4 regions of the Acidovorax sp. FG27 genome follow, and region 2 is predicted to be linked to each of the others. Evidence: predicted binding sites of a transcription regulator. Region 2 holds the regulator's gene; each other region holds the start of a gene.

Region 1 (7,653 bases), on a different contig from region 2:
GTGGTGACCACCTCGTCCACCCCCAGGCGCGCCTTCATGAGCGCCGGGCCCAGCAGCAGGGCGGCGCCGGCCAGCGCGGCGGCCAGCATCATCAGCGGAAACAGCACCCAGGCCGACCATTCCAGGCCGGTGCCCCCGTGCAGGCCGCCCACGGCCACGGCCGCGATGGCGCCGGCATAGAGCTGCCCTTCCGCCCCGATGTTGAAGAGCCGGGCGCGGAAGGCGACGGCCGCCGCCAGGCCGGTGAGAATCAGCGGCGTGGCGCGGGTCAGCGTTTCGGTGAGCGCGAAGACGGAGCCGAACGCCCCCTGCGCCAGCAGCGCATAGGTGCGGCCCACCGGCGCGCCCGCCCAGAGCACCAGCAGCGCGGAAACCAGCAGCGTGAAGGCCACCGCGCCCACCGGGGCGGCGACGTAGGCGGCGGGCGACGTGCGATGGCGTTTTTCGAGTCTCATGCGGTGCCTCCGGCCATGGCGAGACCGATGGCCTCGCGTGTCCATTCTTCCGCCGGGCGGGCTTCGCCCAGGTGCCCGGCATGCATCACCGCCACGCGGTCGCCCATCTGCAGCACTTCGTCCAGGTCGTCCGAGATCAGCAGCACGGCGGCGCCCGCGTCGCGGGCGGCGATCAGGCGCTCCTGCACGAAGGTGACGGCGCCGATGTCCAGGCCCCAGGTAGGCTGGTGCGCCACGATGAGCAGCGGGGCGGCGCCGGTGGCCGTGCCGCCCGGTGCGTCGGGCCCGCCCGGATGCAGCAGCGCCCGCCCGAGGATGAGCTTTTGCATGTTGCCCCCCGAAAGCGCGCGGGCCGGCGCGTCCGGGCCGCCGCCGCGCACGTCGAAGGTCTCGGCCACCTGCCGCGCATAGCGGCGGGCGGCGCCGCGCCGGATCCAGCCGGCGGTGAACCACCCGTGCGAGAACCAGCGGCTGCCCAGCCGCTCGGAGACCGCGTTCTCCCAGACGGGCAGGTCGCCCACCACGCCCACGGCATGGCGGTCCTCCGGGATGCGGGCCACGCCGCGCTCCACCAGGTGCCTGACCCGCCGGGCCACGGCCGGGGGCAGGGCGCGGGCCTGCAGCGCCACCGTGCCGCGCGCGGGCAGGCGCACGCCGCAGAGCAATTCGGCCAGCGCCACCTGCCCGTTGCCGGACACACCCGCGATGGCGGTGATCTCGCCGGCGCGCAGGGCCAGGCGCACGCCGTGCAGGGCGTCGCGGCCACCGGTGGTGTGCACGTCCTGCAGGTCGCACACCACGTCGCCCACGCGCCCGGTCGGGCGGCGGGCGGCGCGCTCCACGGCCCGCCCGACCATCCACTGCGCCAGCTGCGCCTGCGTGGCGCCGGCCGCCGGCGCCTCGGCCACCAGCCGCCCCTGGCGCAGCACGGCCACGCGGTGCGACACGCGCAGCACCTCGCCCAGCTTGTGGCTGATGAAGATGATCGACAGGCCCTGCGCCACCATCTGCGCCAGCGTGGCGAAGAGCGCCTCGCTCTCCTGCGGCGTCAGCACGGCGGTGGGTTCGTCCAGGATCAGGATGCGCGCTCCCCGGTACAGCGCCTTCAGGATCTCCACCCGCTGGCGCTCGCCGACCGAGAGATCGCCCACCCGCGCATCGGGCGCCACCGGCAGGCCGAAGCGCTGCGACACCTCCAGCAGCCGCGTGCGTGCGGCGGCCCGGCGCGAGAAGGGCTGCCAGAGCGGCTCGCTGCCCAGCAACACGTTGTCCAGCACGCTCAGGTTGTCGGCCAGCGTGAAATGCTGGTGCACCATGCCGATGCCCGCCGCCAGCGCCGCACGCGGCTGCCCCGGCGGCAGGGCGCGTCCGAACACCTCGATGCTGCCCGCATCCGCCACGTAGTGGCCGAACAGGATGGACATGAGCGTGGACTTGCCCGCGCCGTTCTCGCCCAGCAGCGCCAGCACCTCGCCACGCGCCAGGTTCAGCGAGATGCCGTCGTTGGCGACGAGGCTGCCGAAACGCTTGGTGATGCCGGTCAGGCGCAGCACGGTTTCGGCGGACGCGTCCACGGCTGGAGGAATGGGAGGTGATGTCACTGCAGGGTCGCCGTTTCGAAGCGGGTGCATGGACGCGACGGATGCGTGAAGCATGCCGGCCGCCCCGCCCGCATGATGGAGTTACACCGGCCGGGCCGGCTGCGCGACACGGAGCGGCGAGCCGGCCCCCGGAGCTGCGGGGAGCAGAGGCTGGGCCGCCGGAGCTGCGGGGAGCAGAGGCTGGGCCGCCGGAAGGCTTACTTCGCGGTCGACTTGGGCTGGCTGTCGTCCACCTTCACGGTGAACTTGCCGGCCAGGATGTCGGCCTCCCGCGCCTTGACCTTGGCCACGATCTCGGCCGGCACCTTCTTCTCGAAAGTGCCCAGGGCGCTGAGCGACGAGCCCTTGTGCTTCATCATCGAATACGGGCCGTAGTCTTCGGCGGTGAACTTGCCGGCCTTTACCAGCCCGATGGCGCGGTCCACGCTGGGCTCCATGTGCCAGAGCGCCGAGGCGACCACGGTGTCGGGGTACTGCGGCTGCGTGTCGATCACGTTGCCGATGGCGAGCTTGCCCTTTTCCTTGGCCGCGTCGCTGACGCCGAAGCGCTCGGCGTAGAGCACGTCCGCACCCTTGTCGATCATGGCGAAGGTGGCTTCCTTGGCCTTGGGCGGGTCGAACCAGCTGTTGATGAAGGTGATGGTGAACTCCACCTTCGGATTCACTTCCTTCGCGCCGGCCATGAAGGCCTGCATCAGGCGGTTCACTTCAGGGATCGGGAAGCCGCCGACCATGCCGATCTTGTTCGTCTTGGTCATGCCGCCCGCGATCATGCCGGTGAGATAGGCGGGCTCCTGGATGTAGTTGTCGAACACGCTGAAATTGGGTGCCTGGGGCTTGCCCGAAGAGCCCATCACGAAGGCCGTCTTGGGGAAGTCCTTGGCGACCTTGCGGGCGGCGGACTCGACGCCGAACACCTCGCCGAAGATGAGCTGGTTGCCGCCGTTGGCGTACTCGCGCATCACGCGCTCGTAATCGGCGTTGGCCACGTTCTCGCTGCTCTTGTACTCGATCTCGCCACGGGCCTCGGCCGCCTTCAGGGCCTTGTGGATGCGGCTCACCCATTGCTGTTCATAGGGCACGGTGTAGATGCCCGCGACCTTGATCTTGCTCTGGGCCTGTGCCGCCATGGGCGCGAGGCTCAGGGTGGCGGAGATGGCCAGAGACGTGCAGAACAGGCGACCGGTGAAGAGGCGGCGATTGAACATGGCGGGTTCCATAAGGTGCGGGAATCAAAATGGTAGGTCGATGGCGTTGCACCGGCAAGATGCGTGCCATCGAAAGCGGGTCGCCTGCCGGCCGGCCCGCGTTGGCGCGCCCTTATTTGGTGCCGAAGATCCGGTCGCCCGCGTCGCCCAGGCCCGGCAGGATGTAGCCGTGGTCGTTCAGTTCGCGGTCGATGGCGGCGGTGTAGATCGGCACGTCGGGGTGGGCCTTCTGCAGCGTGGCGACGCCCTCGGGCGCGGCCAGCAGGCAGACGAACTTGATCGAGCGCGGGTTCAGCTTCTTGAGCCGGTCCACCGCGGCGGCGGCGGAATTGCCGGTCGCCAGCATCGGGTCCACCACGATGATGTCGCGCTCTTCCATCTCGGAGGGCATCTTGAAGTAGTACTCGACGGGCTGCAGCGTCTCGGGGTCGCGGTAGAGACCGATGTGGCCGATGCGAGCGCCCGGAATCACGTTGAGCATGCCGTCGAGAAAGCCGTTGCCGGCGCGCAGGATGGACACCAGCACCTGCTTCTTGCCGTCGATGACCTTGCCGGTCATCGTCTCCAGCGGCGTCTCGACCTCGATGTCCTGCAGCGGCATGTCGCGGGTGATCTCGTACGCCATCAGTGTGCTCAGTTCGCCCAGCAGCCGGCGGAAGCTGTTGGTGCTGGCGTCCTTGCGGCGCATCAGGGTCAGCTTGTGCTGCACCAGGGGGTGGGTAATGACGTGGACGTTGGTCATGGCAGGAAGAAGAGGGAGTGGGTGAACGAAAGCGAAAGGCGAGGGCGGCAGCGTGCCCGGGTGGGATGATTTTCCCACGCGGCCCGGCTGCGCGCCGGGGCGTGGCCACCCCATCAGTCGGCCAGAAAGCCCGCGTAGCGCTCCATGTCCACATTGCCGCCGCTCACGACGATGCCCACCCGCTTGCCGCGCAGGTCGATGCCGCCATGCAGCGCGCCCGCGAGCGCCAGGGCGCCGGTAGGCTCCACGACGATCTTCATGCGCTCGGCGTAGAAGCGCATCGCCTGCACCAGTTGTTCGTCGGTGGCGGTGACGACGTCGGCCACGTGGCGCTGGATGATCGGGAAGGTGATCTCGCCGGCCGCCTGGGTCTGCGCGCCGTCGGCGATGGTGCGGGGCGTGTCGATGCGCACGATGCGGCCCGCGCGCAGCGACTGCTGCACGTCGTTGCCGGCGGCCGGCTCCACGCCGATCACCTGGCACTCGGGCGCCAGCGCGGCGGCGGCCAGCAGGCAGCCCGACAGCAGTCCGCCGCCGCCCAGGCAGACGAAGAGATAGTCGAGGTCGGGCACGTCCTGCAGCAGCTCCAGCGCCACCGTGCCCTGGCCGGCGATGACGTGCGGGTGGTCAAAGGGCGGCACCAGGGTCATGCCGCGCTCGGCGGCCAGGCGCCGGCTGATGGCCTCGCGGTCTTCGGTGAAGCGGTCGTAGGTGACCACCTGGGCGCCGTATTCCCGCGTGGCGGCGATTTTGGCGGCCGGCGCGTCCTGCGGCATGACGATGACCGCCGGCATGCCCAGCAGCCGCGCCGACAGCGCGATCGCCTGCGCGTGGTTGCCGGACGAGAAGGCCAGCACGCCGGCCTCGCGCTGGGCGTCGTCGAACTGGCTGAGCGCGTTGTACGCACCCCGGAACTTGAAGGCGCCCATGCGCTGGAAGTTCTCGCACTTGAAGTGGAAATGCGCGCTCGAGCGGGCATCCGCCGTGCCGGACTGCAGCACCGGCGTGCGGTGGGCAACGCCCTTCAGGCGCTGCGCGGCGGCGGCGACGTCGTCGTAAGTGGGCAAGGCCGTGTCGGTCATGGCGGGCATTCCTGGTGCGGGGCGTGAAGGTGGAAGGGGTGCTGTCGCGAAGCATGATACCCGCGCTGCCCAACCGCTTTTTTGAAAGCCAAAATGGCGTCTGGCGCTTGATACATGGGCGCATCCAGCTATCGAAAAGAGAGCATCGTCAGCCCAGCGCCCGCCGTGCCGCCCCATGGAATCACCGCGCGGCGGTGGCCCCACCCAGGCCGTGCCCCGTCACCGCTGCCCGCCCGCCGCTGGAAAGAACACCGCGAACGGCGCCGTGTCGGGCAGCACGTACACCACGCCGGGCATGCGCCCGAGCGTTGGCGCGACGACCTGGTCGTAGAACAGATTGGCCACGTTCACGCAGCCGTTGGAGATGCGCCGCTCGCTCGCGATCGGGCTGGCCAGCCGTTCCGGGCGACGCTCGCGCGGGTGCACGCTGCGGATGCGGTGCATCGAGACGGCGGCGTCGTAGTCGATCCACACCAGGTCGTCGCCGCGCGTGTTGCGGCCCGGCTCGCTGTCGAAGCGGCCAGCGGGTGTGGTGCGTTCCTCGGGGCGCAGAGCGGCCAGCGGCTTGTCGCCCACGCCCGGCGCCGAGGTGTCACCCAGCGCCGAGCCCAGCAGCACGGGCGCGCTGCCCAGCCAGCGCCCACCCGCATCGAAAACGTGCAGCCGCGCATCGGGCTTGTCGATCACGGCGAACGGCCGGCCTTGCGCGTCGCCGGCCTGGGCCACCCAGCGCACCAGGCGAGCGGCATCGGACGAGGCGCCCTCCGGCCAGCGATAGCCCGCCGGCGCGCCCGCCGCGTGGGCACCGCCTGGCAGCAGCGCGGCGGACAGCCAGGCCAGGGCGGTGCGGCGGTCAGGCGATGGAGCGCGGCAAGGAGCGCGGAAGGAGGAGCGGGCGAGCATGTGCCCATGCTATGCGCTCGGCAGGCGAGCCCATGCAGGACGAAGGCGAAGCGGGACCAACCCCACAAAAGCGACGGGGCCCGCAGGCCCCGTCATCGCAACGGTTCGGGCCCGCAGGCCCCGTCGTCGCACCGGTACGGGCCCGGCGCTCAGCCGCCCCGGGTGATCGGCACGCCCGCGTCGCGCCCGTAGCTGCCCCACTTGCCCAGCTCCCACTTGGCGATGGCGTTGCGATGGACTTCGTCCGGGCCATCGGCAAAGCGCAGCGTGCGGGCGTTGGCGTAGGCATAGGCCAGCGGGAAGTCGTCGCACATGCCGCCGCCGCCATGCACCTGCATGGCCCAGTCGATGACCTGGCAGGCCATGCTGGGCGCGACCACCTTGATCATCGCGATCTCGGTGCGGGCGACCTTGTTGCCGGCCACGTCCATCAGCCAGGCGGCCTTGAGCGTGAGCAGGCGCGCCATGTCGATCTTGCAGCGCGCCTCGGCGATGCGCTCCTGCGTCACCGTCTGCTGCGCGACCGGCTTGCCGAAGGCCACGCGCGCCGAGGCGCGCTTGCACATCAGCTCCAGCGCCCGCTCGGCCAGGCCGATCAGGCGCATGCAGTGGTGGATGCGGCCGGGGCCCAGGCGGCCCTGGGCGATCTCGAAGCCGCGGCCTTCGCCCAGCAGGATGTTGCCGGCGGGCACGCGCACGTTCTCGAAGGTCATCTCCACGTGGCCGTGGGGGGCGTCGTCGTAGCCGAACACGTTCAGCGGGCGCAGCACGGTGATGCCGGGCGTGTCCGCCGGCACCAGCACCATGCTCTGCTGCGAATGCCTGGCGGCTTCGGGGTCGGTCTTGCCCATGGTGATGAAGACCGCGCAGCGCGGGTCGGCCGCGCCGGAGATCCACCACTTGCGGCCGTTAATGACGTATTCGTCGCCCTGGCGCTCGATGCGCGTCTCGACGTTGGTGGCGTCGCTGGAGGCCACTTCAGGCTCGGTCATGGCGAAGGCCGAGCGGATCTGCCCCTCCAGCAGCGGCTTGAGCCAGCGCTCCTTGTTCTCCTCGCTGCCGTAGCGGGCGATGGTTTCCATGTTGCCGGTGTCGGGCGCCGAGCAGTTGAACACCTCGCTGGCCCACGGCACGCGGCCCATGATCTCGGCGAGCGGCGCGTATTCCTGGTTGGTGAGGCCCGCGCCGTCATAGCCCGAGGCGGCGGCGCTGTCCACCGGCAGGAACAGGTTCCACAGGCCGGCGGCGCGGGCCTTCGGTTTCAGGTCTTCGATGGTCTGCAGCGCGGTCCAGCGGCGGCCGGCGGCGGTGTTGGCGGCCAGCTCGGCGGCGTAGGCCGGCTCGGCGGCGTAGATGTGCTCGTCCATGAACTTGAGCAGGCGCGCCTGCAAGTCCTTCGTTTTGGGGGAATAGTCAAAGTCCATGGGGTCTCCGTGTGAAATTCGGTGCCCGCCGAGGCGGGCGGGGGCGATCAGCCCTGTTGTGCAAAGTGCCAGGCCATCTCGGCGAGGGGACGCGCGCCTTCGCCGGATGAGCGGGCCTGCGCGCTGGAGGCCGTGCCGGCCTCCACCCGCTTGGCGATGCCCTGCAGGATGGCGGCTAGGCGGAACAGGTTGTAGGCCATGTAGAAGTTCCAATCGCGCCGCAGCTCCTCGGGCGTGG
Region 2 (7,653 bases):
GGCCGCTTCCGCCGCCACGCTGCCGCTGGCCACGCCCGCCTTCGCGCAGGCCCGCCAGTTCAAGGAAGGCAAGGACTACACCAAGCTCGCCAAGCCCGCACCCGTCGATGCGCCCGCCGGCAAGGTCGAGGTGATCGAGTTCTTCTGGTACAGCTGCCCGCACTGCAATGCCTTCGAGCCCGCGCTCGAGGCCTGGATCAAGGCGGCCCCCAAGGACCTGCTGATCCGCCGCATCCCGGTGGCGTTCAACGCCAGCTTCGTGCCCCAGCAGAAGCTCTACTTCGCGCTCGAGAACATGGGCAAGCTGCCCGAGGTGCACGCCAAGGTGTTCCGCGCCGTGCACGTCGAGCGCCTGCCGCTCAACAAGGACGAGCTGATCTTCGACTGGATCGGCAAGCAGGGCGTGGACGTCGCCAAGTTCAAGGAAACCTACAACTCCTTCGGCGTCTCCAGCCAGGTGCGCAAGGCCTCCCAGCTGCAGGAGGCCTATGGCGTGGAAGGCGTGCCCTCGATGGGCGTGGCCGGCCGCTACTACACCGACGGCACCATGGCTGGCAACATGCAGAGCGTGCTGCAGGTGGTGGACTACCTGGCGGGCGTGGCGCGCAAGGGCTGATAGGCCGCGGCCGGGCGGGCGGCAGGCCCGGCCGCCCCCGTGCTCCATGCGGCCTTACCGGCCATCGGCGCGCCCCCGGGCGCGCTTTTTCATGGGCGCCTGCGAGCCGTCGTCCCCATGCGGCGCACCATCATCATTGCTATTATTTCAATAGCTACTGGCGCTTATCGGATAAGCGCTGGAGGCTGTTTTGACAGGGAATCTGGCCGCTTCGTGCGCCATGCCGGGCCGGCGCGTGGGGTCGTATGCCGCGCGGTCGGGTGGCGGCGCGTGCATGATGCGGGTCGGCCGAAGGGCCCTTCCCGCCACCAGCGCCGCCCCACCCGCGAACGGTCGGTAAACGGTCGGTACAATGTCTGCAAGATTCGTGCCCTATGAGAAACAGACTCCTCCCGCTGATTGTGCTCTCCGCGCTGGCCCTGGCCTCGTGGGGCGCCCGTGCCGAAAAGGCCGACCGCAACAAGCCCATGAACATCGAGGCCGACGCACTGCGCCACGATGAACTGCAGCAGACCAGCGTCTTCACCGGCCGCGTGGTGCTGACCAAGGGCACCATGGTGCTGCGCGGCGCCCGGCTGGACGTGCGGCAGGACCCCGACGGCTTCCAGTACGGCGTCGTGACCGCCGAGCCCGGCAAGCGCGCCTTCTTCCGCCAGAAGCGCGACACCGTGGCCGGCGCGCCCGACGAATTCGTCGAAGGCGAGGGCCAGACGATCGAATACGACGGCCGCGCAGAGACCGTCAAGCTCATCGGCCGGGCCGAACTGCGCCGCTACCGCGAAGCCACGCTGACCGACGAGATGGCGGGCGCCGTGATCTTCTACAACAGCGTGAGCGACGTGCTGACCGTGGACGGCCAGCGCACCGCGCCGAACGGCACGGCATCCGGCACCCCCGGCGGCCGCGTGCGCGCCGTGCTGGCGCCCAAGGAGCCGGCGGCCGGCGCCGCGCGGCCCACGGCCCCGGCTCCGGCTCCGGCGGCATCGCCCGCACCGGCGCTGCGGCCCAGCACCGATCTCGGCAACGGCGGCGCCAGCAAGTGAGCGAGTCCCTTTCCACCCCGTCCGCCGCTGCGTCCGCCGCCCCGGCGAGCCCGCCGACTGGCGGCAGCCGACTGCAGGCGCTGCACCTGCAGAAGTCCTACGGCAGCCGCAAGGTCGTCAAGGACGTGTCGCTCACCGTGCAAAAGGGCGAGGTCGTCGGCCTGCTGGGCCCCAACGGCGCGGGCAAGACCACGTCGTTCTACATGATCGTCGGGCTGGTGCGCAGCGACGGCGGCGACATCCTCATCGACGGCCAGTCCGTGGCCAACATGCCGATCCACCGCCGCTCGCGGCTGGGGCTGTCGTACCTGCCGCAGGAGGCGTCCATCTTCCGCAAGCTGAACGTGGAAGAGAACGTGCGCGCCGTGCTCGAGCTGCAAAAAGGCGAAGACGGCAAGCCGCTGCCCCGCGCCGAGATCGAGGAGCGCCTGACGGCGCTGCTGCAGGAGCTGCGCGTGGAGCACCTGCGCGCCTCGCCCGCGCTGGCCCTCTCCGGTGGCGAGCGCCGCCGGGTCGAGATCGCCCGCGCCCTCGCCACGCAGCCGCGCTTCATCCTGCTGGACGAGCCCTTCGCCGGCATCGACCCCATCGCCGTGATCGAGATCCAGCGCATCATCGGCTTCCTGAAGGAGCGCGGCATCGGCGTGCTCATCACCGACCACAACGTGCGCGAGACCCTGGGCATCTGCGACCACGCCTTCATCATCAGCGACGGCAACGTGCTGGCGCAGGGAACGCCCTCCGACATCGTGGACAACGCCGAAGTACGCCGGGTGTACCTCGGCGAGCACTTCAGGATGTGAGCATGGCCCCCACGCTTCCCGATTCTCGTGGTTCGCTGCCCCCCAGGGGGGCGCTCGCACCTTGGGGCGGCCCGGCGGTGCTCGAGCGATGAAGCCCGGCCTTTCCCTGCGCGTCTCGCAGCACCTGGCGCTCACGCCCCAGCTGCAGCAGTCGATCCGGCTGTTGCAGCTGTCGACGCTGGAGCTGTCGCAGGAGGTCGAGCAGATGCTCGACGAGAACCCGTTCCTGGAGCGCACGCTCGAAGAGGCGCCGCGCGAGGAGTTCGGGCTGGCGCAGGCCGACACGCCCGTGGCCGACGACGACCGCCACGCCGATGAATCGCTCTACGGCGCGGCGCCCGGCGCGGCGGCCAGCGGCACCGAGGGCGCGGGCGATTCCGACGCGCCGGCCCCGGCCGACGCGGGGGCCGATGCGGCGGGCGCGGCCGAAGCGCCCGACTGGGAGGGCGACGGCACGGTGGATTTCTCCGCCGACGACAGCGAGTGGGGTGGCGACGCGCCGGCGCGCAACCGCACCGGCGAAGGCGACGGCGAGACCGACGCCACCGAACTGGCGCGCAGCCACCAGTCGCTCACCGACTTCCTGCACCGCCAGGCGCTGTCGCTGCGGCTCTCCGCCGTGGACACCGCCGCCCTGCGCTTCTTGATCGAGTCGCTCAACGACGACGGCTACCTGGAAGATCCGCTCGAATCGCTGGCCGCCAGCCTGGCCGGGCCCGACGACGCCGAGCAGATCGAGGAGCTGGTGCACCGCTTCACCGTGGCGCTGCGCCTGCTGCAGAGCCTGGAGCCCACCGGCGTGGGCGCCCGCGGGCTGGCCGAATGCCTGACGCTGCAGCTGCGCGCCCTGGCGGCCGACAAGGAGGCCGATGCCGACGTGCTGCAGACCGCGCTGCGCATCTGCCGGCAGCCGCTGGAGATGCTGGCCAAGCGCGACGTGCGCCGGCTGACGCAGACCTGCGGCGGCGGCAACGAGGAATGCACGCGGGCCGCCATGGCGCTGATCGCACGGCTGGAGCCGCGCCCCGGCCGGCGCTTCGCCAACGTGGAGCGCAACATCGTCGTGCCCGACGTCATCGTCAGGAAGACCGGGCGCGGCGCGCAGCAGAATTTCAGCGTGCAGCTCAACCCCGACGTGATGCCGCGCCTGCGGGTGCACGACGTCTACGCCGGCGCCCTGCGCGGCAACCGGGGCGGCGAAGGCCACCAGGCGCTGCAGCAGCGGCTGCAGGAGGCGCGCTGGTTCATCAAGAACATCCAGCAGCGCTTCGACACCATCCTGCGCGTGTCGCGGGCCATCGTCGACCGGCAGCGCAACTTCTTCGTGCACGGCGAGCTGGCCATGCGCCCGCTGGTGCTGCGCGACATCGCCGACGAACTGGGCCTGCACGAATCCACCATCAGCCGCGTGACCACCGCCAAGTACATGGCCACGCCGCAGGGCACCTACGAGCTGAAGTATTTCTTCGGCTCGGGCCTGGGCACCGAAACGGGCGGCAATGCTTCCAGCACGGCGGTACGCGCGCTCATCAAGCAGTTCGTGTCGGCCGAGAACCCGGCCAAGCCGCTGTCGGACAGCCAGATCGCCGCCATGCTGAAGGAGCAGGGCATCGAATGCGCCCGCCGCACGGTGGCCAAGTACCGCGAGGCGCTCAAGATCGCGCCGGCCAACCTGCGCAAGGCCTTGTGACCCCCCCTTGCGGAGCCGGACGCGTCAGCCGCCCAGCAGCTGCGGATTCATGCGCCAGAGCGTGAAATTCAACGCCGCCGCGAAGCTGATCCAGGCGAGGTACGGCACCAGCAGCGCACCCGCCAGGGGCCGCAGCCGCCAGAAGGCGACCAGCGTCACGGCCACGGCGAGCCACAGCGCGGCGATGTCGAGCAGCGCCCAGCCGCCCTGATGCCACTGGAAGAAGAGCCAGCTCCAGAGCGCGTTCAGCACCAGCTGCACGCCAAAGAGCGCCAGCGCCCGGCGGCGCAAGGGGCTGGCCGGCTGGCGCCACGCCAGCCAGGCGGCCACGCCCATCATGGCGAATAGCGCCGTCCACACCGGCCCGAACACCGAGGGCGGCGGCGCCCAGCCGGGCTGCGCCAGCTGGCCGTAGAACTGCGGCGCCTGCACCGAGGCGATGCTGCCGATGCCGGCGGTGAGAAATGCCAGGGCCAGCCAGCCGATCAGCCCGAGCCAGAGGCGCGCCGGGGAACGCGTGGGAGCGGGGGCGACGGCGGTGGAGGCCGTGGGCGCCGACCCATCGCGCAGGGGATGGGGCGCACGCGAGGAGTGGGTGGCAGGGTGGGTGTGCTTGGTCATCCCGCGATGATCTTGCAAGGGCTCGCCCGGCGGCGCTGCCGCACGCGGCGGCGGCTGTCAGACGGCGCCCCGAGTGTGCGGCCCTCTGCGAAGGTTGCCCAGGATATGCTATTGAATTAATAGCAAGATATCCTTGCGGGATGGGCGCGGGAGGCCTAAAAGATCCTCAATCCTCCATTTCGAGGCACGGCCGCAGGTCGCAGGTCCCTGGTCGTCCGCAGCGCAGGGTGTCGCCATCGGCCGCTCAGCGGCCCGTCATCGCCCGGGTAGCGCACGCTGTGTGGCTGCACCGTGTCGGCTCGCCGCCGGCAGCGCGGCCGCCCCCGCCAGGGCGGCGGCTTCCAGCTTGAAGCCCGCAACCGCGTCGGCCAGTTGCGCGGCCTGCTGCTGCAGCGACTGGGCGGCGGCGGTGGCTTCTTCCACCAGCGCGGCGTTCTGCTGCGTGGCCTGGTCCATCTGGCTCACGGCGCCGCCGATCTCGGCGATGCCGGTGCTCTGCTCCTGGCTGGCGTTGCTGATCTCCGCCACGATGGCGGTGACGCGGCGCACGCTGTCCACCACCTTGTCCATGGTGGCGCCGGCGTCCTGCACCAACCGGCTGCCGGCGGCCACCTGCGCCACCGAATCGTCGATCAGCGCCTTGATCTCCTTGGCGGCGGTGGCGCTGCGCTGGGCCAGCGTGCGCACTTCCGACGCCACCACGGCGAAGCCCCGGCCCTGCTCGCCGGCGCGGGCCGCTTCCACCGCCGCGTTCAGCGCCAGGATGTTGGTCTGGAAGGCGATGCCGTCGATCACGCCGATGATGTCGGCGATCTTGCGCGACGAGGCCTCGATGCCGCCCATGGTCTGCACCACCTGGCCCACTACGGCGCCGCCGTGCGTGGCGACGTCGGAGGCGCCCGTCGCCAGCTGATTGGCCTGGCGCGCGTTCTCGGCGTTCTGCTGCACGGTGGCAGTGAGCTGCTCCATCGCCGCCGCCGTCTCTTCCAGCGAGCTGGCCTGCTGCTCGGTGCGCGCCGACAGATCCTGGTTGCCGCTGGCGATCTCGCTGGTCGACAGGCGCACCGATTCGGACGAGGCACGGATCTGCACCAGCACCGCCGCGATCTTGTCCACGAAGCGGTTGAAGGCGCTGGCGATCTGCGTGAGTTCGTCGCTGCCGTGGGTGGACAGGCGCCGCGTCAGGTCGCCGTCGCCCGAGGCGATGTCTTCCAGCGCGTCGCGCACCAGCCCCAGGCGGCGCAGCTGGTGGCTGACGGCGGCGGTGACCAGCACGACGGCGGCCAGCACGCTCAGCAGCGTGATGACGACGGCCACCTTCAGCAGCGCGGTGACGGACTGCGTGGCCTCGGCGCGGTCGATGGCGATGGCCAGCGTCCAGGGCGTGCCCTGCACCTTGGCGGCATAGAGCAGTTGGTCGGCCCCATCCACCTGCACGTCCGCCCGGCCGCCCGATTCGGCCAGGCGCTGGATCACCGGGGCGTCCAGCGTGTTGGCGATGGCCGAGACGGGCTTGAGCGCCAGTTCCGGCCTGGCATGGGCGAGGATCTTGCCTTCGCCGTCCAGCAGCACCGCGAAGCTCTTGGGAAAGGGCCGGATGGCGCCGACGATGCGGTTCACCGAGTCGAGGAACATGTCGCTGGCCACCACGGCGGTGACCTGGCCGGCCACCTGGACCGGCTCCACGAAGCTGATGGTGAGCTTGCCGGACACGTCCACATAGGCCGGCGTCACCGCCGGGCCGCCCGCCTGCACCGCCTGCCGGTACCAGGGGCGCGCCGTGCCGTCATAGCCGTCGGGCAGCGGCGTGAGCGAGACGCTGCGCTTGTCCGCATAGGTGAAATAGGCCGCGTCGAAGGCGCCGGCCTGCTCCGCCGCTTTGAGGAAGGGCAGCGGATCGGCCTGGTCCACCGCCACCTTCAGCGAGCCGGTGATGCGCTGCTTGTCCTTGACCCACTCGGCCACCTCGCCGGCGCGGTCGCGGGTCAACTGGCCGATGCGGCCGTCCAGGTCGGCCATCGTGTCCCGGCGCACCACGTAGAACGTGGCCAGCGCCAGCGCCAGCAGCGAAAAGACGGTGATGGCGATGCAGATGCCGATGAGGCGCGCGCGCAGGCTTTGGAACATGACGGGGGCTTTGCAAAAAGATACAAATAGGTGATCCATTCTGACGGCTGTTTGATCCATATCAAAGCGGTGCGCCCCTGCATGCGGCAGGTGTGTGCCCCGCCCGCCACGAAGCGCCGGGTGCGCCGGCCCAAGGCCGGGGCGAGGGCGCGGCGCGGGCGGACAACCCGCAGCGCTTATCCTTGGCACCTTCCTTATGAACCATTTGCAACTCTTCCTGCCCTGCGCCGCCGGCGTCGAGGGCTACCTGGCCGACGAGGTCCACGCCATCACGGGCCTGACCGGCCACGACCTGCTGGTCGGGCGCGGCGGCGTGCTGGCACGCGCCGCCTGGCGCGACGCCCTGCGCCTGAACCTGCACAGCCGCCTCGCGCAACGCGTGCTGGTGCAGCTGGCCCACCGCAACTACCGCAACGAAAACGACCTCTACGGCCTGGCGAGCGAGGTGGCCTGGGAGATCTGGTTCACCACGCGCCAGAGCTTCAAGATCGACGTCACCGCCCAGCACAGCCCGCTCACTAGCCTGAACTTCGCGGCGCTGAAGGTGAAGGACGCGGTGGCCGACCGCTTCCGCCACAAGAGCGGCGCGCGGCCCGACGTCAACACGCAGTGGCCCGACGTGCGCATCCACCTGCACCTGACCACCGACGAGGCCACGCTCTACATCGACACCTCGGGCGAGGCGCTCTTCAAGCGCGGCTGGCGCGAGGACAAGGGCGATGCGCCGCTGAAGGAAACGCTGGCCGCCGCGAT
Region 3 (7,653 bases), on a different contig from region 2:
CATATGGCGATGGGTCCTTATCAGAACACGCAGGCCGGGGGGCCGCTCAAGCGCTATCAAGGTGGGCGCTGGTTCGGCAGCAGTGCGCGTTCGGGCACCGAGGCGGCCGATGCCGGCATGGTCTATCTGGCCTTCGACAACCCGAACAAGGGCGTGGTCCGCTTCCCCGGTGAAGGGCCCCGCACCATCGAGCGCTTCCGCTTCGGTGCCTCGCCCCCCGACCCGGCGAGTTTGCTGGGTACCTGGGCCCTGTATGACAGGACCAATGGTCTGACCACGACGTTGACGCTGAATTCGGTCTATGGCCCGAGTGCCCAATCGGTCGATGGCATGGTGTGCAGCTACAGCGATGCTGCCGCGCGCAAGGTGCGCTGCCTTCAGCGTGTGCGCGATTCCACTCTTGGCAACTACAAACTCGCCAAGGACTACCGCTTCGTGCTGAACGGCGACATGGCCTGGGGCAAGGCCATGCTCAAGAACGCGGCGGTGCCCATCGGCGAGGTGCCCAGCGACGCGGACATCAAGGATGGCACCCTGTACGGCATACGCGTGGTCGACCGGCATGGCATGCAGACCGGCCTGGGCCCGCTGCGATGACAGGGCGGCGGCCATGCGGTGGCACCCCGCATGGCCGGCAGCCCTTGACGCGTCGCCAGTGCGGCGGTGTGCGCCTTGCAACCCCTGCCGATCCGCCGCGCACCCGGTTCGCGCGATGCGTGCAGCAGCGGCCTGGTGTCCTGTCCCGCAATTAAGTTGGCTTATGAGATGGGGTCTTCCTCCGCAGGGCGGCGTTGCCAATCCTCGCGATAGCTAAGGCTATCGCCGCGGTTGGCGCCTTGCCCTGCGAAGGAATCCATCCATTTCATTTTGAGCCACTATTTGCGGAACAGCACACTAGCGGCGCGCCTGCGCACACTCGCTGCGCGTCTGCGACGGGGTCATGCCGTAGCGCCTGCGAAAGCTGCGGTTGAAATACGACAGGTCGTTGAAGCCCACATCCAGGGCGATCGCGCCGATCGGCCGAACCATCAGGCGCGGGTCGGCCAGCATGCGCCACGCCAACGCCAGGCGCCGCTCCAGCACCAGGGCGCTGAAGCTCAGCCCCTCTTGCTCCAGCAGCATGTGGAGATAGCGCGGAGTGATGCCTTGCCTCGCCGCGACCATCGCCGCCGACAGCGCAGGGTTGGTGAAATGGTTCTCGATGTCCTGCTTGACTGCCAACAGTCGCGCTGCGCGCACCCCTCGGCCGTGAGCGAGTTGCGCCACGTCCCCCGGCGCACCGGCGACCAGTGCCACCAGATCGTAGACATGGAGCGCCGCCGCACGCTGCAGCGGAGGTGTCGCCAGCGCCCCCTGTTGCTCGTGCAGCAGCCGCACGTACCCCGACAGCATCGCCGCCGCCGCATTGCCACGCTGCGGGCGCAGCAGCGCCGCATCCACGTCGATGTGCATCGCTGCGAGCCGCTTGCGGCTCAGAGTCGCCATGCATATCTGGGACGACGTGTGGGCCGCGACGGTCGCGATCTGACCCGGTATGTTCAGGACCGCATCGCCATCGGCCAGGTCCCACTGGCGGCCTCGCGCGGTGAACGTGCTCTGCCCCTGGTTCCAGCGCGTCAGCATCACATGGTCTTCACCACCACCGGTGGTCGGATGAATGCAGAGCGAAGGCGAGGTATTTCCCAGGCCCAGCATCAGGTCCTCCAGACCCGTCACGCCACCCGCCATCGCCAGTGGTACTCCGTCCACGGGCTCTACGTGCACGCCACCCACTCTTTGGGTGAATTCCTCTTGAAAGGCGTGGAGCCTTCGCCGGTCGCGGATAGGCTCGGTACGGACCCAATGGGTCAATGGCCCGCCTGCATTCGTAGCGTAGTTGTCCATTGAAGCGCTCCTCGTACTGTGCCGCTCGAGAACGGCAGACGAAACACCGCTGGCGCCGAACCAGGCCAGATGTGCTGGCTTTTCCCGGCGACTCAGGCTCGGGCCGGGGGACGGTCATGGAGTGGCAGTCCACCCTGGCGACCTGACCCGTCGCATTCGCATGGCCCTCCCATGATCTTCTGAAGCATTTTCACGCGGTAGCGTCGGAATGGCTCTTTTGACAATTCGACGAAGTGTCTATCCGTTCATCCGCAGCACCCGCCGGTACTGCATCGCCTCGCCCACATGCGCCACGCCAATGCCCTCCGCGCCCGCCAGATCGGCGATGGTGCGCGCCACCTTCAGCGCACGGTGCGTGCTGCGGGCCGACCAGCCCAGCCGCTGGGCGGCGGCCTGCAGGAAGCGGCCGGCGGCGTCCTCCAGCGCCAGATGGGCGTCGATCTCGCGGCCCTGCAGCGCCTGGTTGGGCTTGCCCTGGCGGTGCACGGCCCGTGCGCGCGCGGCTTGCACCCGCTCGCGCACGGCGGCGCTGGGTTCGCCCGCGGGGGCGCCCAGCAGTTCCTCGGCCGGCATGGCGGGCACTTCCACATACAGGTCGATGCGGTCGAGCAACGGACCGCTCAGCTTGCCCTGGTAGCGCGCCACCTGGTCGGGCGTGCACCGGCAGGCGCGCTGCGCCGAGCCGAGAAAGCCGCAGGGGCAGGGATTCATCGCCGCGATGAGCTGGAAGCGCGCCGGGAACTCCGCCCGCTGCGCCGCCCGGGCGATGGTGATGCGGCCGGTTTCCAGCGGCTCGCGCAGGGCTTCCAGCGCGGAGCGGGCGAACTCCGGGAACTCGTCGAGAAAGAGCACGCCTTCGTGCGCGAGGGAGATTTCGCCCGGCCTCGGGGGTGAGCCGCCGCCCACCAGCGCGATGGCGCTGCAGGTGTGGTGCGGGTGGGCGGTGATGCGCCGCATCCAGCGGTCGGGCTCGAAGCGCCCGGCCAGGCTGGCGATGGCGGCGCTCTCCAGCGCTTCCTGCACGGTCATCGCGGGCAGCAAATCGGCGAAGCGGTGCGCCAGCATGGACTTGCCCGAGCCGGGCGGCCCCACCAGCAGCAGGCCGTGGCCGCCCGCCGCGGCGATCTCCAGGGCGCGCTTGGCCATGGCCTGGCCCTTCACGTCGGCCAGGTCGGTGGAAGGCGCCCGCACCGGCCGGGCGGCGGGGCGCATGCGGGTCCACCCGTCACCGGCGCCGTCTCCGTCCCGCGCCGCATCGGCGTCGGCGTCGGCGCTGGCCGCAGGCCCGCCGGGCAGGAACTGCCGCACCACGTCGAGCAGATGGCGCGCGCGGTAGATCTCCGTGCCGGGCACCAGGGCGGCCTCTTCGGCGCTGCCGGGCGGCAACACCATGCGCGGGCGCGCCTCGTCGAGCGCTCCCAGTGCCAGGCTGGTAGCCAGCGCGCCGCGCACGGCGCGCAGTTCGCCCGACAGCGACAGCTCCCCCGCGAACTCGTAGCCCGCCAGCCGCACCGCGTCGACCTGCCCGCTGGCCGCCAGGATGCCGATAGCGATGGGCAGATCGAACCGTCCCGAGTCCTTCGGCAGGTCGGCCGGCGCCAGGTTGACCGTGATCTTCTTGTTGGCGGGGAACTCCAGCCCCGCGTTCTGCAGCGCCGAGCGCACGCGCTCCCGTGCCTCCTTCACTTCCACATCGGCGAGCCCCACCAGCGTGAAGCTGGGCAGGCCATTGGCCAGATGGACCTCCACCGTCACCGAAGGCGCCTGCAGCCCCAACAAGGCGCGACTTTGCACCAAAGCAAGACTCATCTCTTTACCTCTCCCCAGGCAGGTGCATACCTTGGTCACACCCGCTCGTTGTGCCCGTTATTGCACCAAGGTGGTGCCTTGCGTTACCGCTTGCATGCGTTGTAACGCAGTGGTTCTATGGGGAACTGTACGCCGATTGCACGCGCTCATGGCTAAGCGGATGGCACGGTCCATGCTTTGAGCGGTTGCTCTCACATCAACTCTCGGGGGAATTCCATGATTCGCACTGCCCTTCCAGCATTTGCACTTGCTGCTGCCGCCCTGCTGCCCACGCTGGCCAGCGCCCAGCTGACCGGTAACGTCGCCCTGACGACGAACTACAAGTTCCGTGGCCAGGACCAGGACGCGAGCAAGTCCAAGGCCGTGAAGCCCGCTATCCAGGGCGGTCTGGACTACACGTTCGGCGAGAGCGGCTTCTACCTGGGCAACTGGAACTCCAGCGTGGACTGGCTCCCTGGCAATTCCATCGAGATGGATTTCTACGGCGGCTACAAGTTCAAGGCCGGCGATGTCGACCTGGACGTGGGCGCGCTGACCTATGTCTACCCCGGCAACACCGCCGGCAACACCACCGAGCTGTACGGCGCGGCCACCTACGGCCCGCTGACGGCGAAGTATTCGCACACGGTGTCGAAAGACTACTTCGGCTGGGCTGGCGCCAAGACATCCAGCAACCGGGGCCGCAACACCGGCTACCTGAACCTGGCCTTCGCGCAGGAAGTGGCGCCCAAGACCACGCTCAAGGCGTCCGTCGGCTTCACCCGCTTCGCCAGCGACATCAAGGACCTGGGCGTGCCCAACTACATGGACTACAGCGTGGGCGGCGCCTACGACTTCGGCTCGGGCCTGTCGCTGGGCGCGGCGGTGGTCGGCGCCAACAAGAAGAACTTCTTCGGTGACGTCAACAAGTCACGCCTGATCGTCACCCTGACCAAGACCCTTTAACCCACCACCCATCACCGTGGGCGCCCCGCGCGCCCCCATCGGAGGAAACGCAACATGAAAATGGTGACAGCCATCATCAAACCCTTCAAGCTCGACGAGGTGCGCGAAGCCCTCTCGGACATCGGCGTGCAAGGGATCACCGTGACCGAGGTGAAAGGCTTCGGCCGCCAGAAGGGCCACACGGAGCTGTACCGCGGCGCCGAGTACGTGGTCGACTTCCTGCCCAAGGTGAAGATCGAGGCGGCCGTCTCCGACGACCTGGTCGAGCGCGTGATCGAGGCCATCGAGGGCGCCGCGCGCACCGGCAAGATCGGCGACGGCAAGATCTTCGTGGGCCACCTGGAACAGGTGGTGCGCATCCGCACCGGCGAGACCGGCAAGGAAGCCCTGTAAGGCGCACCCCGGCATTCCACCCCGATACACCTTCTGAGTATTGCCATGAAAAAACTGCTTGCTTCCTGCCTGCTGGGCTTGAGCCTGATGACCGCCGGCACCGCCGTGCTGGCCCAGGCGCCTGCCGCCTCCGAACCGGCCGCCGTGACGGCCTCCGCTCCGGCCGCTGCAGCCCCCGCCGCTGCGCCCGCAGCAGCCGCTGCCGCACCCGACGCCGCCGCCCCTGCCGCTGCGGCCCCCACGCCCAAGGTCGATTCCGGCGACACCGCCTGGATGCTGACCTCCACCCTGCTGGTCATCCTGATGACCATCCCGGGCCTGGCCCTGTTCTACGGCGGCCTGGGCCGCTCCAAGAACATGCTGTCGGTGCTGATGCAGGTCTTCGTGATCTTCTCGCTGATCTCGCTGCTCTGGGCGATCTACGGCTACAGCCTGGCGTTCTCCGGCGAGGGCAAGTTCTTCGGCGGCTTCGACAAGGTCTTCCTCAAGGGCGTGACCCAGGAAACCTTCGGCGCCCTGGCGACCATCCCTGAGTACGTTTTCTTCGCCTTCCAGGGCACCTTCGCCGCCATCACCGTGGCGCTGATCGTCGGCTCGTTCGCCGAGCGCATGAAGTTCGCCGCCGTGCTGATCTTCTCGGCGCTGTGGTTCACCTTCAGCTACGTGCCCATGGCCCACATCGTGTGGGGCGGCGGCCTGCTGGCAGCCGACGGCGCGCTGGACTTCGCCGGCGGCACCGTGGTGCACATCAACGCCGGTATCGCCGGCCTGGTCGGCGCCTATGTGGTGGGCAAGCGCATCGGCTTCGGCAAGGAAGCCTTCACGCCCCACTCGCTGACGCTGACCATGGTGGGCGCCTCGCTGCTGTGGGTGGGCTGGTTCGGCTTCAACGCCGGCTCGGCCGGTGCCGCCAACGCCAACGCGGGCCTGGCCTTCGTGAACACCGTGCTGGCCACGGCCGCTGCCACCCTGTCGTGGATCGCGGGTGAAGCGCTCTCCAAGGGCAAGGCTTCCATGCTGGGCGCCGCTTCCGGTGCCGTCGCCGGCCTGGTGGCCGTCACGCCTGCCGCCGGCTTCGTCGGCCCGATGGGCGCCATCGTGATGGGCCTGATCGCCGGTGTGGTCTGCCTCTGGGGCGTGGGTGGCCTGAAGCGCATGCTGGGCGCCGACGACGCGTTCGACGTGTTCGGCGTGCATGGCGTGGGCGGCATCGTGGGCGCCATCCTGACCGGCGTGTTCGCATCCCAGGGCCTGGGCGGCACGGGCGGCCTGACGCCCGACACGTTCAGCATGGGTGCCCAGGTCTGGGTGCAGGTCAAGAGCGTGCTGTTCACCATCGTCTGGTCCGGCGTGGTGGCGTTCATCGCCTACAAGATCGCCGACCTGCTGGTGGGCCTGCGCGTGAGCGAGGAAGCCGAGCGCGAAGGCCTGGACATCAGCTCGCACGGCGAGACGGCCTACCACCGTTGATGGGACGGGGCCGCCGCGGCCCTGGTGTCTGGTGGCACCGGGCCGCGGCGGGTTTCAACCCCCGAAGTTTTTGCAAGCTACTCCTCTGGACATTCAGCCCGCCGCAAGGTGGGCTTTTTTTTGGCTCTTCGGTTTTTTGGGGATCGGAGCAGCGCCGTTCGCGCCTCGACCGCGACCAGTGATCGGCATGAGCGACAGGCGCCCAAGCGCGGTTGGAATGGCGGGTGGTTGCAAAGACGGGCGAATGGGCGCCCGCAGGTTTGGCTTCGGTGGTGCCGACCAGACCGTCAGCGCATCGACAGCGCCCCGCTCAGGTCGCGCGCGCCGTCAGGCGGCTGGCTTGCGCGCGGCGCCGGGCATGGTGGCCAGCTTCATCATCGCCTGCACGCGCTCACCGAAGGCGTGCAGCTCGAACGGCTTGGTCAGCACCTGCATGCCGGCGGGCAGGTGGCCGTGGCTGAGCACGGCGTTCTCGGCGTAGCCGGTGACGAAGAGCACCTGCAGCGTGGGGTGCAGGGTGCGCGCGGCGTCCGCCACCTGGCGGCCGTTCATGCCGCCGGGCAGGCCCACGTCGGTCACCAGCAGCTTGACGGACGCATCCGCCTGCAGGGCCTGGATGGCGCGGGAGCCATCTCCTGCCTCCAGCACCCGGTAGCCCATCTCGCTCAGCATCTCGACCATCAGCAGGCGCACGGAGGCTTCGTCGTCCACCACCAGGATGGTTTCGCCCAGGCCGACGCCGTCGAGCGCGGGCTGCGTGCCGCCGGCTTCCTCCACCGTCTCGTCCTGGCCGACGTAGCGCGGCAGGTACATGGAGACGGTGGTGCCCGAGCCCACCGTGGAATGGATGCGCGCCTGCCCACCGGACTGGCGGGCGAAGCCGTACACCATGGACAGGCCGAGCCCGGTGCCCACGCCGATGGGCTTGGTGGTGAAGAAGGGGTCGAAGGCGCGGGCGATCACTTCGGCCGGCATGCCGCCGCCGTTGTCGCTGACCGCGATGCACACGTAGGGGCCCGGCTGCATCTCATAGTCGCGGGCCATGGCGTCGCCCATCACGCGGTTGGCGGTTTCGATCATCAGCTGCCCGCCCTCGGGCATGGCGTCGCGGGCGTTGATGCACAGGTTCAGCAGCGCGTTCTCGAGCTGGCT
Region 4 (7,653 bases), on a different contig from region 2:
GGCCGACATGCACGACCCCATCCGCCAGGATGCGGTGTTGCTGAACAAGCGCCAGGGCCATGCCGCCGCCACGGCGCTGCTGGCCTATTTGCGCTCCGAAAGCGCCCGGGCCGTGATCCGCTCTTACGGCTACTCGTTCTGAACGGGCGGTCCCTCACTTCTGCCTGTGCTCGCGGCACCCCATGCACCTGTCGGCTGAAGATTGGTCGGCCATCGGCCTGACGCTGCGGCTGGCGGCCCTGACCACCGCGCTGCTGCTGGTGCTGTGCACCCCGCTCGCCTGGTGGCTGGCCCACACCCGCTCGCGCTGGCGCGGCCCCATCGCGGCGGTGGTGGCGCTGCCGCTGGTGCTGCCGCCCACGGTGCTGGGCTTCTACCTGCTGGTGCTGATGGGGCCGGCGGGGCCGCTGGGCACGCTCACCCAGTCGTTGGGCCTGGGCACGCTGCCCTTCACGTTCGCCGGCTTGGTGGTGGGTTCGGTCGCCTATTCGCTGCCGTTCGCCGTGCAGCCGCTGCAGCGGGCGTTCGAATCGCTGGGCGCGCGCCCGCTGGAGGTGGCCGCCACCTTGGGCGCGGGCCCGGTGGACCGCTTCGTCACCGTGGTGCTGCCCCTCGCCCGGCCCGGTTTCATCACCGCCGGCATCCTGAGCTTCGCCCACACGGTGGGCGAATTCGGCGTGGTGCTGATGCTGGGCGGCAACATCCCCGGCGTGACGCGGGTGGTGTCGGTGCAGATCTATGACCACGTCGAGGCCATGGAATACGCCCAGGCTTACTGGCTGGCGGGCGGCATGGTGGCGTTCTCGTTCATCGTGCTGCTGGCGCTGCAGTGGTGGCAGCCTGAGCGCCCCCGCCCATGACGCAGCCCCCAGGCACCCCTGTGATCGACGCGCGGCTGCGGCTCGAGCGCCCGGACTTCACGCTGGACGTGGCGCTCGCGCTGCCCGGGCGCGGCATCACGGCGCTGTTCGGACCCTCGGGGTGCGGCAAGACGAGCGTGCTGCGTGCGCTGGCCGGGCTGGACCGGGCGCAAGGCCTCGTCGTGGTGAATGGCGACGTGTGGCAGGACGACGCGCAGGGCCTGTGGCTGCCCACCCACCGGCGCGGCCTGGGCTACGTCTTCCAGGAAGCCAGCCTGTTTTCGCACCTCACCGTGCGCGGCAACATCGACTACGGGCTGCGCCGGCTGCCGGCCGCCCGCCGCGCCGTGGCGCTCGAGCAGGCCGTCACCTTGCTGGGCATCGGCCCGCTGATGGAGCGCCGCCCACACACGCTGTCGGGTGGCGAGCGGCAGCGCGTCGCCATCGCCCGGGCGCTGGCCGCAAGCCCCCGCGTGCTGCTGATGGACGAGCCGCTGGCCGCGCTGGACGCCCCGCGCAAGGCCGAAGTCATGCCCTACCTGGAAGGGCTGCAGCGCGGGCTCGACATTCCGGTGATCTACGTCAGCCATGCGCAGGACGAGGTCGCCCGGCTGGCCGCCCATCTGGTGCTGCTGCGCGCCGGGCGGGTGGAGGCCGCCGGCCCCACGGCCGAGCTGCTGGCGCGGCTGGACCTGCCGCTCGCTCACGGCGACACGGCGGCGACGGTGGTCGCCGGCACGGTGCTGTCGCACGACGCCGAGGACCAGCTGACCACCGTCGGCTTTTCCGGAGGACAGCTGCAGTTCGCCTCGGCCGGGCACCGCCAGCCCGGCCAGCCCCTTCGCCTGCGGGTGCAGGCCCGCGACGTCAGCCTGGCGCTGGCCCCGCCGCAGGGCAGCAGCATCCTCAATGCCGTGGCCGTTCGCGTCGTGGCGGTGCAGGAAGACGGGCCCGGCCAAGTGATGGTGGCGCTGGACGCGGCCGGCACGCCGCTGCTGGCGCGGATCACGCTGCGCTCGGCCCGCACGCTGGGGCTGGCCCCGGGCCTGCCGCTGTGGGCGCAGGTCAAGGGCGTGGCGGTGCTGGGCTGAGCACCCGCCGCTGCCCCATGGTGCGTACGCCCCCGCAACGGGCACTGCCCACACCACTGTGGTGCAAAAGAGGGGCATCCGACCCCGGCAACCCCGGCATGACGGCCCCGCATCGCCCTCCCAGTCGGGCACGAATCCTGCTCAGCGTTTGACAGAGCCTGCGGCAGTGCCGCCGCCGGCTCACCAGCCTCCGCCAACGACGGCGGAACCCGATGGCCTGGCGGCCTTGCCGCCCCGGTCGTCGGCCGTTCCCACCCGACTTACGCCCGCGTCTCGCGGGGGCACATGTCACGCGCCGCATCCTCCCTTTCGATGCCCGGCACGCCGACCTGCACACCCCCGCCCGCCGTGGAATTGCAGGATCACCCACATGAAAATCATCGTAGTAGGCCATGGCATGGTCGGCCACAAGCTCCTGGAAGAACTGGAGCAGTTGAAGGTTGCCGCCGAGGTGACCGTCCTTTGCGAGGAGCCGCGTCCGGCCTACGACCGGGTGCACCTGTCCGAGTTCTTCTCGGGCAAGACGGCCGAGGAGCTGTCGGTCGTCGAACCTGGGTTCTTCGAGCGCAGCGGCTTCACCCTGCGCCTGGCCGCCCGGGCGGCCTCCATCGAGCGGCGCAACAACACCGTCACCACGCTTGACGGCGAGGTGCTGCACTACGACAAGCTGATCCTGGCCACCGGCTCGGTGCCGTTCGTGCCCCAGGTCCCGGGGCGCGACCGCCCGCACTGCTTCGTCTACCGCACCATCGAAGACCTGGAAGGCATGAAGGCCAGCGGCGCGCACTCCAAGACCGGCGTGGTGGTGGGCGGGGGCCTCTTGGGCCTGGAATGCGCCAAGGCCCTGCGCGACCTGGGCCTGGAGGCGCACGTGGTCGAGTTCGCCCCGCGCCTCATGACCGTGCAGGTGGACGACGGCGGCGGCCGGGTGCTGCGCAGCAAGATCGAGGCGCTGGGCGTGCAGGTGCACACCAGCCGCAACACGGTCGAGATCACCCACGGCGCCACGGCGCGCCACCGCATGGTGTTTGCCGACGGCACGCACCTGGAGACCGACATGATCGTGTTCTCCGCCGGCATCCGCCCCCGCGACGAGCTGGCCCGCCAGTGCGCCCTCGCCCTGGGCCCGCGGGGCGGCGTTGCGGTGGACGACCACTGCCGCAGCAGCGACCGCGACATCTACGCCATCGGCGAGTGCGCTTCGTGGAACGAACAGCTCTTCGGGCTGGTGGCACCCGGCTACGACATGGCGCGCGTGGTGGCGCGCCACATCGCCGGCCAGGCCGATGCGGCCTTTGCCGGCGCCGACATGAGCACCAAGCTCAAGCTGATGGGCGTGGACGTCGCCAGCATCGGCGACGCGCAGGGCAAGACGCCCCACTGCCGAAGCTACCAGTACATCGACGAGCGCAAGCAGATCTACAAGAAGATCGTGGTGAGCGATGACGGCAAGACGCTGCTGGGCGCCGTGCTGGTGGGCAATGCCGACGAATACGGCACGCTCTTGCAGATGGCGCTCAACGGCATCGCCCTGCCTGAGGAGCCCGAATTCCTGATCCTGCCCTCCAGCGACGGCAAGGCCAAGCCGGGCCTGGGCGTGGAGGCGCTGCCCGACACCGCCCAGATCTGCTCGTGCAACAACGTGAGCAAGGGCCAGATCTGCGCGGCCGTGGGCGAAGGCGCCTGCAGCATCGCCGAGATGAAGGCCTGCACCAAGGCGGGCGCCACCTGTGGCGGCTGCGTGCCGCTGGTCACCCAGGTGATGAAGGCCGAGATGGCCAAGCGCGGCATGGCGGTGAACAACCACCTGTGCGAACACTTCCCCTACTCGCGCCAGGAACTCTTCCACCTCGTCCGCGTGGGCGAGATCAAGACCTTCGACGATCTGCTGGCCAGGCATGGCCGTGGCCTGGGCTGCGACGTGTGCAAGCCGGTGGCGGCCAACATCTTCGCGTCGGTATGGAACGAGTTCGTGCTCAAGCCCCAGCTCGCCAGCCTGCAGGACAGCAACGACTATTTCCTCGGCAACATCCAGAAGGACGGCACCTACTCCGTCGTGCCGCGCATGGCGGGCGGCGAGGTCACGCCCGACGGCCTGATCGCCGTGGGCCAGGTCGCCAAGAAGTACGGCCTCTACACCAAGGTCACTGGCGGCCAGCGGGTGGACCTGTTCGGCGCGCGCGTCGAGCAGCTGCCCCTCATCTGGGAAGAACTCATCGCCGCCGGTTTCGAATCGGGCCATGCCTACGGCAAGTCGCTGCGCACGGTGAAGAGCTGCGTGGGATCGACCTGGTGCCGTTACGGCGTGGGCGACAGCGTGGGCCTGGCGGTGGAGCTGGAGAACCGCTACAAGGGCCTGCGCGCGCCGCACAAGATCAAGTTCGGCGTGTCGGGCTGCACCCGCGAGTGCGCCGAGGCGCAGGGCAAGGACGTGGGCATCATCGCCACCGAGAAGGGCTGGAACCTCTACGTCTGCGGCAACGGCGGCATGAAGCCGCGCCATGCCGAGCTGCTGGCGTCCGACCTGTCCAGGCAAGAGCTGGTGCGCCTGGTGGACCGGTTCCTGATGTTCTACGTGCGCACGGCCGACCGCCTGCAGCGCACCAGCACCTGGCGCGACAACCTGGAGGGCGGCCTGGACTACCTGAAGGGCGTGGTGGTGAACGACACCCTCGGCCTGGCCGCCGAGCTGGAAGCGCAGATGCAGCACGTGGTGGACACGTACCAGTGCGAATGGAAGACCGCCGTGACCGACCCGGCCGTGCGCCAGCGCTTCCGCACCTTCGTCAACAGCAGCCAGCCGGACAAGCACATCGTGTTCGTGAACGAGCGCGGCCAGATCCGCCCGGCCCGCGCCGACGAGCGCGCCCCCGCCGCGGCCGAGGAAGGAGCCGCATGACGTCCTCCACCGCCGCACCGCAAGAAGCCATCGATACGCAAGCCGCCATGAGCACCGAACTCGCACCCTTCCACGACATCTGCGCGGTGGCCGACATCGTGCCCGCGACCGGTGTCTGCGCTTTGGTGGAGGGCCGCCACGTCGCGGTCTTCCGCATCGGCCAGGACCGGTTCCACGCCATCGACAACGTCGACCCCCAGTCCGGCGCCAGCGTGCTCTCCCGCGGGCTCGTGGGCAGCCTGGGCGATCGGGTGGTGGTCGCATCGCCGCTTTACAAGAACCATTTCGACCTGTGCACGGGCGAATGCGTGGAAGCGCCCCAGCACTCGGTGCACGCGCACACGGTGCGCGTCGACGCCGGCCGCGTGCTCGTCGCGCTGTCCCGCTGAGCCACCGCTCACCCCATCATCGATCCCTCTCGACTACACACACCATGGCCTATCTAGCCCCTTCCGAATTCGTCACCAAGATGGTGGACTCCGGTGAATCCAAGCTCCTGATGTCCACCCGGGACACGCTCATCCGCTCCTACATGGCCGGCGCCATCCTGGCGCTGGCCGCCGCCTTCGCCGTATCGGTCACCGTGAACACCGGCAACGCGCTGGTCGGCGCCATGCTGTTCCCGGTCGGCTTCATCATGCTGTACCTGCTGGGGTTCGACCTGCTGACCGGCGTGTTCACGCTGGCGCCGCTGGCCGTCTTCGACAAGCGGCCGGGCGCCACCTGGGCCGGCGTGCTGCGCAACTGGGGGCTGGTGTTCTGCGGCAACTTCGCCGGCGCCTTCACCGTGGCCGTGTTCATGGCGATCATCTTCACCTTCGGCTTTTCCGAGGCGCCCAACGCCATCGGCCAGAAGATCGGCCACATCGGCGAAGGCCGCACGGTGGGCTACGCGGCGCACGGCGCGGCGGGCATGCTGACGCTCTTCATCCGCGGCGTGCTGTGCAACTGGATGGTCTCCACCGGCGTGGTGGCGGCCATGATGTCCACCAGCGTGTCGGGCAAGGCCATCGGCATGTGGATGCCCGTCATGGTCTTCTTCTACATGGGCTTCGAACATTCCATCGTGAACATGTTCCTCTTTCCCATCGGCCTGATGCTGGGCGGCCAGTTCACGCTGATGGACTACCTGATCTGGAACGAGATCCCGACCGTGCTGGGCAACCTGGTCGGGGGCCTTACCTTCGTGGGCGCCACGCTCTACTCCACCCACTACAAGACCGCGCCCAAGCGCCGCGTCGGCTGACCCCAGGGCCTGCAACCCCATGGCCCACGGCCTGCGCGTGACGCTCGGCCAGCACTCGCTGGCCGGCGCGCACGGCGCCAACCAGGACTTCCACGGCGCGCTGCTGCCCACCGGGCACCTGCTCGCCAGCAAGGGCATCGCCCTGGCGCTGGCCGACGGCATCAGCTCCAGCGACGTGAGCCAGGTGGCTGCGCAGGCGGCGGTGCGGTCGTTCCTGGACGACTACTACGCCACGTCCGAGGCCTGGTCGGTGCGCCGGGCGGCGCAGCGCGTGCTGTGCGCGACCAACTCGTGGCTGCACGCGCAGACGCAACGCGGCGAAGGCCGGTTCGAGAAGGACCGCGGCTATGTCTGCACCTTCACCGCGCTCATCCTCAAGGGCCGGCAGGCCCACCTGCTGCACGTGGGCGACGCACGCGCCTACCGGCTGCACCCGCAGGCGCTCGAGCAGCTGACGGACGACCACCGGGTGCGCCTGTCGTCGGCCGAGTCGTACCTGGGCCGCGCCCTGGGGATCGGCGCGCACGTCGAGATCGACTACCGCCACTGGCCCGTGGATGCGGGCGACATCTACCTGCTGGCCACCGACGGCGCCTACGAAGGGCTGGAAGCCGCGGACGTGCACGCCGCGCTGCATCTGCACCGCGACGACTTCGACGCGGCCGCCGCCACGCTGACGGCCCTGGCACGCCAACGCGGCGGCGCGGACGACGCCACCGTGCAGCTGCTGCGGGTGGACGCCCTGCCCCCGGCCGATGCGCCCCTGCCGCACGCAGCGCGTGAAGGCCTGGCACTGCCGCCCGCGCTGGCGCCGCGTGACCGCTTCGAAGGCTTCACCATCGTGCGGGCGCTGCAGGTGAGCGCCCGCAGCCACGTGCACCTGGCCACCGACGACGCCACCGGCCAGGCCGTGGTGCTGAAGACCCCGTCGGTGGACCTGCGCGACCAGCCGGCGTACCTGGACGCCTTCGCGCTCGAGGAATGGGTGGCGCGCCGCATCGACAGCCCCCACGTCGTGAAGGCCTGGGCGGGCCAGCGGCCGCGCAGCCATCTCTTCACGGCGCTGGAATACATCGACGGCCAGACCCTGGCGCAATGGATGGTGGACCACCCCCGGCCCACCCTGGCCGCCGTGCGCGCGCTGGTCGAGCAGATGGCGATGGGCCTGCACGCCCTCCACAGCCGGGAGATGCTGCACCAGGACCTGCGGCCCGAGAACGTGATGATCGACGCACACGGCACGGTGCGGCTGATCGACCTGGCGGCCGCGCACGTGGCGGGCCTGGCGGAAAGCGGCACGGGCGAGCCGGCCGGGCAGCCCCCCGGCACGCTGCAGTACATGGCCCCCGAGGTCTTGCTGGGCCATCGCGCCAGCCCAGGGGCCGACCTGTTCTCGCTGGCGGCCATCGCCTACCAGATGCTGACGGGGCAGCTGCCCTACGGCCTCGACGCATCGCGCGTGCGCACGCCCCAGGACATGCGCCGCCTGCGCTACACGCCGCTGCGCCACCTGCGGCCGGAGCTGCCCGACTGGCTGGACAGCGTGCTCGCCAAGGC

What was found. Region 2 encodes sigma-54, which starts transcription at its own class of promoters, with help from an activator protein. Its sites were predicted from a motif close to TGGCANGNAANCTGCTTT; they were not measured.
Region 1: a site for sigma-54 is predicted at 3,316-3,333, ahead of ABWV53_RS15105 (BMP family protein). Genes of this name have one in related genera too.
Region 3: a site for sigma-54 is predicted at 3,855-3,872, ahead of ABWV53_RS03785 (TorF family putative porin). Genes of this name have one in related genera too.
Region 4: a site for sigma-54 is predicted at 2,078-2,095, ahead of nirB (nitrite reductase large subunit NirB). Genes of this name have one in related genera too.

What each region holds. Positions count from the first base shown of each region.
Region 1 covers NZ_BAABVY010000010.1:278,268-285,920, forward strand. Annotated here, with positions in the region: gene ABWV53_RS15095 (ABC transporter permease) at 1-455, opposite strand, end outside; gene ABWV53_RS15100 (ABC transporter ATP-binding protein) at 452-2,086, opposite strand; gene ABWV53_RS15105 (BMP family protein) at 2,254-3,264, opposite strand; gene upp (uracil phosphoribosyltransferase) at 3,377-4,006, opposite strand; gene ABWV53_RS15115 (threo-3-hydroxy-L-aspartate ammonia-lyase) at 4,120-5,088, opposite strand; gene ABWV53_RS15120 (hypothetical protein) at 5,308-5,991, opposite strand; gene ABWV53_RS15125 (acyl-CoA dehydrogenase family protein) at 6,141-7,415, opposite strand; gene ABWV53_RS15130 (phosphotransferase) at 7,463-7,653, opposite strand, start outside.
Region 2 covers NZ_BAABVY010000004.1:1,494-9,146, forward strand. Annotated here, with positions in the region: gene ABWV53_RS02985 (thiol:disulfide interchange protein DsbA/DsbL) at 1-616, shown strand, start outside; gene lptA (lipopolysaccharide transport periplasmic protein LptA) at 991-1,659, shown strand; gene lptB (LPS export ABC transporter ATP-binding protein) at 1,731-2,462, shown strand; gene ABWV53_RS03000 (RNA polymerase factor sigma-54) at 2,551-4,152, shown strand; gene ABWV53_RS03005 (TspO/MBR family protein) at 4,177-4,773, opposite strand; gene ABWV53_RS03010 (methyl-accepting chemotaxis protein) at 5,029-6,900, opposite strand; gene ABWV53_RS03015 (THUMP domain-containing class I SAM-dependent RNA methyltransferase) at 7,097-7,653, shown strand, end outside.
Region 3 covers NZ_BAABVY010000005.1:10,273-17,925, reverse strand. Annotated here, with positions in the region: gene ABWV53_RS03800 (hypothetical protein) at 1-597, shown strand, start outside; gene ABWV53_RS03795 (AraC family transcriptional regulator) at 895-1,884, opposite strand; gene ABWV53_RS03790 (YifB family Mg chelatase-like AAA ATPase) at 2,122-3,693, opposite strand; gene ABWV53_RS03785 (TorF family putative porin) at 3,910-4,638, shown strand; gene glnK (P-II family nitrogen regulator) at 4,693-5,031, shown strand; gene ABWV53_RS03775 (ammonium transporter) at 5,077-6,501, shown strand; gene ABWV53_RS03770 (response regulator) at 6,829-7,653, opposite strand, start outside.
Region 4 covers NZ_BAABVY010000002.1:288,494-296,146, forward strand. Annotated here, with positions in the region: gene modA (molybdate ABC transporter substrate-binding protein) at 1-142, shown strand, start outside; gene modB (molybdate ABC transporter permease subunit) at 183-860, shown strand; gene modC (molybdenum ABC transporter ATP-binding protein) at 857-1,951, shown strand; gene nirB (nitrite reductase large subunit NirB) at 2,322-4,850, shown strand; gene nirD (nitrite reductase small subunit NirD) at 4,898-5,239, shown strand; gene ABWV53_RS01860 (formate/nitrite transporter family protein) at 5,284-6,096, shown strand; gene ABWV53_RS01865 (bifunctional protein-serine/threonine kinase/phosphatase) at 6,116-7,653, shown strand, end outside.